Regions from separate parts of the Enterobacter sp. PL_is379 genome, predicted to be linked through region 1. Evidence: riboswitches for the same ligand, from Rfam matches in the RefSeq annotation. Region 1 holds a riboswitch; the other holds the start of a gene.
The links. A riboswitch is a leader RNA that binds a small molecule or an ion and turns the genes downstream of it on or off. The one in region 1 is predicted to bind thiamine pyrophosphate.

Region 1 (3,783 bases):
TGGCCGCTGCGTTTCGGTGCCGCGCTGATTGTGCGGCATGATAAAGACGGCGCCGCGTGGTATGACGGTAAGACCTCGGGCGTTGTTCCGGCGTTCCCGGCGACGGTTGTGGACACCATTGGCGCTGGCGACAGCCACGCGGGCGGCACGCTTGCCGGGCTGGCGGCGGGATGGTCACTGGCAGACGCCGTTCTGCTGGGGAATGCCGTGGCGTCCTGGGTAGTCAGCCACCGAGGCGGAGATTGCGCCCCGACTCGCGACGAATTACTCCTCGCACACAAAGACGTATAGATCGCTGCGACAGTAGCTGATGCTGTACTCAATCGGCCGGTGCTGCTGGTCAAGCGCGACCTGCTTGATCACCAGCACCGGTATTTTTTCGTCCATCTTAATGTGCGCCTGAAACTCGCTGTCCGGCATGCGGGCGCTCACCCTTGAGCGGGTGCGCTGCGGGAAGATATTCTGGCTGCGGAAGTAGTCGTAGAGCGAAATGCCAATCGCATCCGGGTCGGGAATTAACCCGACCGGGACCCAGGACTCTTCAATGGACACCGCATCGTCATCCACATAGCGAATGCGCTTGAGCAAAAAGACCTCGCTGTCCGGGGAGATCGACAGGTGGTCCGCCACCTCTTCAGGGCACTTCACCACCCGCTTATTGACCCATAACGTATTGGGCTTTTGACCGCGAAGCACCACCTGCTGGGAAAAGCCGCGCGCCTCTTTAAGCGAATATTCAAAGATGTTGTTGATTTGCGTGCCATAGCCACGGGAACGCGTCACCACGCCCTCTTCCTCCAGCGCCTGCATCGCTTTTCGCACGGTAATGCGCGACACCCCGGTTAACTGGCTCAGATCGCGCTCGCCGGGCAAAATATTCCCGTGCTCCAGCATGCCGCTGCGCACCGCGTTTTTTACCGTTTCGGCAAATTTCAGGTACAGCGGCGTGTTATCGGGCGCGGCGATCCGTTCATTCAGTTGAGCGATTAACCGGGTATGCGCTTGTTCCATCTCTGTTTTCTCAGGCGTGGTGTTTCCTGCAAGTATACTGGGTTACCACCATGCATGAAAATGATGAACCGGCCCAATACCGTGACCCACTTCCAGAGTATCGGCTTTCGCCAGCGCCGCCGAGAGCCAGGTTTTCGCTTCGCGCACCGTATCGGCCCAGCCGTCATGCCGTGGACGCAGCGCCGCCAGCGCGGCCGAAAGCGTACAGCCCGTGCCGTGGGTATTTTTGGTCTGCACGCGCGGCGCGGTAAAGCGCACTTCGCCGTCGCGGGTGAAAAGCCAGTCCGGGCTTTCCGCGTCATCCAGATGCCCGCCCTTCATCAGCACCGCACCGCAGCCCATTGCCAGCAGCGCGTTCCCCTGCGCTTTCATCTCACGTTCCGTTTGCGCGTGCGATGTGCCTAACAGCGCGGCGGCTTCCGGCAGATTGGGGGTGATAAGCGCCACCTGCGGCAGCAGCTTTTTACGCAGGGTTTCCACGGCAGAGGCAGAGAGCAGCGGGTCGCCGCTTTTTGCCAGCATGACGGTATCCAGCACCACGTTTTGCACCGCATAACGCTTAAGCCGCTCGGCCACCGCTTCAACAATGTCCGTCTCGGCCAGCATGCCGATTTTAGTGGTATCAATGCGCACGTCGCTGAATACCGAATCCAACTGTGCGGCAACAAAATCCGGCTCAATACGGTAGACCGACTGTACACCGCGCGTGTTTTGCGCCACCAGCGCGGTAATGACCGAGCAGCCGTACGCGCCAAGGGCCGAGAAGGTTTTCAGGTCAGCCTGGATGCCCGCGCCGCCGCTGGGATCGGTGCCGGCAATGGTCAGGGCATTAATCCGCTTCATGCTTGCTCCTCCAGCGTGTAGAGCGCGTCGAGGAACGCGCTGGCAAAACTGCCCGGGCCACGCGACTGCGCAACGGCCACCGTTCCAGCCCGCTTCATCCATCCGCAGGCAGCAGCGATATTATCCAGACGGTCGCCCGGCAGCGAGCAGCTCGCCGCGACGACGGCGGAGAGAGCGCACCCGGTGCCCACCACGCGCGTCATAAGCGGGTCACCACCGGTTACCGTTCGGGTGCGTTGTCCGTCAGTGATGTAATCCACCTCACCGGTGACGACCACAACGGCATTGGTCTGGCGGGCCAGCGCCTGAGCAGCGGGCACCGCGCTGGCGGCGGTATCGGTCGTATCGACGCCGCGCCCGCCTGCGCTCATTCCGGCAAGAGCAAGGATTTCTGAGGCATTGCCGCGAATGGCCGCCGGTTTCAGGGCAAGAATTTGATGGCAAAAACGGGTACGGAACGCGAGCGCGCCAACGGCAACCGGGTCCAGCGTCCAGGGTTTGCCTGCCGCCACCGCGCTTTCTATTGCCCGACGCATCGACTGGGCGCGCGGCGCGGTCAGCGTGCCAACGTTAACCAGCAGCGCATCGGCTATCGCGGCAAACTGCTCGGCCTCTTCGGCCTCGATCACCATCGCCGGTGATGCGCCAAGCGCCAGCAAAACGTTGGCCGTAAAGGTCTGTACAACATCGTTGGTCATACAATGGGTCAGTGGAGAACGGGTTCGGAAGTGGTGTAAAACGTGTAAATCGAGCAGGTCAGGCTGCATGGGTTCGCTCCTGCCTTGCGTGAAGAAGCGATGACCGGGAAGGCATCTGACTTCCCTACGCTGGCATTATCCAGATCAGGTAATACGGGTATTTCTCAGCCTTCACAAAGAAGGGCACCCCGAGTCAAAGTACTTTTAAAACAATGATTTATTGAAAATCTATGTCGTAATTTAGTGTAACCGGGGCCACAGGCCAGGCGCAAGAGGTTTCGATTTATCAAGGCAGCGATCGCGTGATGAATCTCCCTAAACACTTTTTCGCTAGTCTCTTCAACATAAATATTTTTTCCTGGTATATCCCGGAACAAAAATGACCTCATTTCATTTTCATTCGAAGCAGAATGGATATTCGATAATAAATAATCGGCAATAATATATAAATTTACATAAACTGTTATCTGTATTTTTAATGATTTCTCACCCAAACACTTAAACATATTTAATGTATAGATATTTTATTTCTCATTTCTCCTCCATTCATTACAAATATCTAACTCGTTGTAATATATAATTATCTATCCCAACCCTTCTTAATCGACTCGTTTAGCTATTCCTGCTGTTTATGATCCAGATCAATAATCAAAATTACACATTCATAGATAGTTACTACACGTTACGAAATAAGTTATCAAACCAAAATTTTCAACGTAAATCGTGAATTAATTCAGATATAACAAGACGTTGTATCTTCCCGCCAGGATAGCGCCCTAACTTTATTTTTTGCATTGATGATGAGAGCTTTCAAATGAGATTTTTAAATAAATCAACTATCGCTGTTGTATTTGGTGTTGTGTTTGCTAATACAGATAATGCTGCTGCATTTAATGTTACTTCTGATCAAGACAACATTACGATTATTGGTACACAAGGTGCCGGTTATGATCTGGATTTAATGGCCAACAAGGTTATTACGAATCAAAACGATATCACAGGTTTAAAAACTGAAAATACTGATCAATGGAATGCAATTAGCGCCGCTGATAACCTTGCTGGTAGTGCTAAAACTGATGCTCAAACTGCTAACACTAATGCTCTTGCTGCTGATGCAAAAGCTACTACTGCTAATACTATAGCGACATCGGCTAAAGCCGCTGCTGATCATGCTGAAATCACCGCCACCAATGCGAACAACAAAGCAGATGCTAATACACAAGCGCTTGCA
Region 2 (3,783 bases), on a different contig from region 1:
TCAGGGTGAAGGCTTTGCTGCTGCCTCCTTCCACCATATAGGTTGCCAGCGTCCACGGGCTGCCGGAGAAGCCAATCAGCGGCACTTCGCCTTTCAGCTCGCGGCGAATGGTGCGTACGGCGTTCATCACGTAGCCCAGCTCGCCTTCCGGATCGGGGATCGGCAGCTTGTCCACGTCGGCTTTGCTTTTGATCGGAGAGGTGAAACGCGGGCCTTCACCGGTTTCGAAGTACAGGCCAAGGCCCATGGCATCCGGAATGGTCAGAATATCCGAGAAGAGGATCGCAGCATCCAGCGGGAAGCGGCGCAGCGGCTGGAGCGTCACTTCACAGGCCAGCTCGGCGTTTTTGCACAGCGACATAAAATCGCCCGCCTGCGCGCGCGTGGCTTTGTACTCTGGCAGATAGCGTCCCGCCTGGCGCATCATCCACACCGGGGTGACATCAACGGGCTGGCGCAGCAGCGCACGCAGATAACGATCGTTCTTCAGTTCGGTCATTTTTGCAGTTCCTTAAGCGTCATGGCCTCAGTGTAACACTACTCATACTCGGCCCGACATATCGCCACGGTATCTTCTATCAGCCGACGCGCCACGGTGCCCGGCGGAGGTAACAGCGGTAAATCGTCGTAGCGATACCAGTTCGCATCCAGCAGCTCTTTCTGATCGATAACGATCTCGCCGCTGTCATATTCGGCCATAAAGGCCGTCATCAGCGACTGCGGGAACGGCCACGGCTGGGAGGTGACGTAGCGCAGGTTCTTCACTTTGATCCCGCTCTCCTCCATCACCTCGCGCGCCACCGCCTGCTCCAGCGTTTCGCCCACTTCGACGAAGCCGGCCAGCACGGTATGAACGCCGTTGCGATGACGGGTATGCTGCGCCAGCAGGATGGAATCCTCCCGGCGGATAGCGACGATAATGCACGGCGCAATCTGCGGATAGTAGCGTTCGCGGCAGTGGTTGCAGAGCATCGCCCATTCGGTTTTGCTCGGACGCATGGTATGGCCGCAGTAGCCACAGTATTTATGCGAGCGGTAAAACTCGGCCAGCTGCACGCCGCGCCCCGCCAGCTGGAACAGCCCGACATCCAGATCCAGCACCTGGCGCACAGATCCCATATCCTGGCGGCGGGACTGTTGGATCAACCACACGGGCTCACCCTGCCACTCGCCGATCTGTAGCGCTGGCTGGCCAACAAGATCGAACGCCTCAGCTGCGCCATAGGGGATTTCCCCGGCAGTAAGCCATAATTTTTGTTCGTGACTGACGATCCACCAACCAAGATCTGATTTTTCAATAATACGATCCATATCTATTGCACTACCTTCGCTTCACTGACATGTTGTTAGCATTGTGGTTACATTCTGGATAAGCAGATTCAATCCAACATTTTGCGGAGTCGACCATGTTAAACCAGCTGGAAAGCCTGACTGAGCGCGTTAGAGGAAGTAACAAACTGGTGGATCGCTGGCTACATGTGCGCAAGCATCTACTCGTGGCTTATTACAATCTGGTCGGCATTAAGCCTGGCAAAGAATCGTTTATGCGACTGAATGAAAAAGCGCTGGATGATTTTTGTCAGGGCCTGGTCGACTATCTGTCCGACGGCCATTTCAATATTTATGAACGCATTATCCGCGAAATGGAAGGGACAACACCGTATTTAGCAGCCAGCAAGCTCTATCCGCTGCTGGAAGCCAACACCCAGCAGATCATGGATTACTATGATTCCGCGCTCGAGAACGCCATCGATCACGATAACTATCTTGAGTTTCAGCGGGCGCTATCCGACCTCGGTGAAGCGCTGGAAGAGCGATTCACGCTGGAAGATAAGCTGATCGCCCTCGTGCTGGACAATGATTTGAACATCAGTAACGAAGAGAACGTCGCGCGCCCTGCTTGAGTTCTTCACCGTTAACGAGTAATTTACAACCATTCGCCCCTCTCACGAGGGGGATTTTTCTTGTCGGAGTGCCCAGCGCCTGAAAGCGCGGGCTGAGACCGTTAATTCGGGATCCGCGGAACCTGATCAGGCTAATACCTGCGAAGGGAACAAGAGTCACACTGCTGTTGTATCGCTCCCCGGGCGATCCTCTCTTGCTTCATCCGTCGTCTGACAAGCCATGTCCTTCACTTTTGGAATGAGCTATGTCTACTGCAAAACTGACCCGCCGCGAACAGCGCGCACAGGCCCAACACTTCATCGACACCCTGGAAGGCACCGCTTTCCCGAACTCGAAACGCATCTACATTTCCGGCTCGCAGGCCGATATCCGCGTCCCGATGCGCGAAATCCAGCTCAGCCCGACGCTTATCGGCGGCAGCAAAGAGAATCCGCAGTACGAAGACAACGAAGCCGTGCCGGTGTATGACACCTCCGGTCCGTACGGCGACCCTGATGTTGCCATCAACGTTCAGCAGGGTCTGGCAAAGCTGCGCCAGCCGTGGATTGAGGCGCGTAACGACTGCGAAGAACTCAGCGTACGCAGCTCTGCGTACACCAAAGAGCGCCTGGCCGACGACGGTCTGGACGAGCTGCGCTTTACCGGCCTGCTGACGCCAAAACGCGCTAAAGCGGGCAAATGCGTGACCCAGCTGCACTACGCGCGCCAGGGCATCGTCACGCCGGAAATGGAATTCATCGCCATCCGCGAAAACATGGGTCGTGAGCGCATCCGTAGCGAAGTGCTGCGTTATCAGCATCCGGGTGAAGGCTTTGGCGCTCGCCTGCCGGAGAACATCACGCCGGAGTTTGTGCGTGACGAAGTGGCCGCCGGGCGCGCGATTATCCCCGCCAACATCAACCACCCGGAGTCCGAGCCGATGATTATCGGCCGCAACTTCCTGGTGAAGGTCAACGCGAACATCGGTAACTCGGCCGTGACCTCCTCCATCGAAGAAGAGGTGGAAAAGCTGGTCTGGTCCACGCGCTGGGGCGCGGACACGGTAATGGATCTCTCCACCGGCCGCTATATTCACGAAACCCGCGAATGGATCCTGCGTAACAGCCCGGTACCGATTGGCACCGTCCCGATTTATCAGGCGCTGGAGAAGGTCAACGGCATTGCCGAAGACCTCACCTGGGAAGCGTTCCGCGACACGCTGCTGGAGCAGGCCGAGCAGGGCGTGGACTACTTCACCATTCACGCGGGCGTGCTGCTGCGCTACGTGCCGATGACGGCGAAGCGTCTGACCGGTATCGTCTCGCGCGGCGGTTCCATCATGGCGAAGTGGTGCCTGTCCCATCACCAGGAAAACTTCCTCTACGAACACTTCCGCGAGATCTGCGAAATCTGCGCCGCCTATGACGTCTCCCTGTCGCTGGGCGACGGCCTGCGTCCGGGCTCCATCCGCGACGCCAACGACGAAGCGCAGTTTGCCGAGCTGCACACGCTGGGCGAGCTGACTAAAATCGCCTGGGAGTATGACGTGCAGGTAATGATTGAAGGCCCGGGACACGTGCCGATGCAGATGATCCGCCGCAACATGACCGAAGAGCTGGAGCACTGCCATGAGGCCCCGTTCTATACCCTGGGACCGTTGACCACCGATATTGCGCCGGGCTATGACCACTTCACCTCAGGCATTGGCGCGGCGATGATCGGCTGGTTCGGCTGCGCCATGCTCTGCTACGTGACGCCGAAAGAGCACCTCGGCCTGCCAAACAAAGAGGACGTGAAGCAGGGGCTGATTACCTACAAAATTGCCGCCCACGCGGCGGATCTGGCCAAAGGCCACCCGGGGGCGCAAATCCGCGATAACGCCATGTCGAAGGCGCGCTT

Region 2: linked by a shared signal. The riboswitch ahead of thiC (phosphomethylpyrimidine synthase ThiC) and the one ahead of thiM (hydroxyethylthiazole kinase) in region 1 are both predicted to bind thiamine pyrophosphate.

Annotation. Positions count from the first base shown of each region.
Region 1 is NZ_JBVPGT010000023.1:95,904-99,686, forward strand. It holds gene AC0TOY_RS05220 (PfkB family carbohydrate kinase) at 1-291, shown strand, start outside; gene AC0TOY_RS05225 (GntR family transcriptional regulator) at 265-1,011, opposite strand; gene thiD (bifunctional hydroxymethylpyrimidine kinase/phosphomethylpyrimidine kinase) at 1,054-1,854, opposite strand; gene thiM (hydroxyethylthiazole kinase) at 1,851-2,621, opposite strand; TPP riboswitch at 2,657-2,753, opposite strand; gene AC0TOY_RS05240 (hypothetical protein) at 3,367-3,783, shown strand, end outside.
Region 2 is NZ_JBVPGT010000014.1:6,417-10,199, forward strand. It holds gene hemE (uroporphyrinogen decarboxylase) at 1-499, opposite strand, end outside; gene nudC (NAD(+) diphosphatase) at 538-1,311, opposite strand; gene AC0TOY_RS00400 (Rsd/AlgQ family anti-sigma factor) at 1,407-1,904, shown strand; TPP riboswitch at 1,959-2,070, shown strand; gene thiC (phosphomethylpyrimidine synthase ThiC) at 2,150-3,783, shown strand, end outside.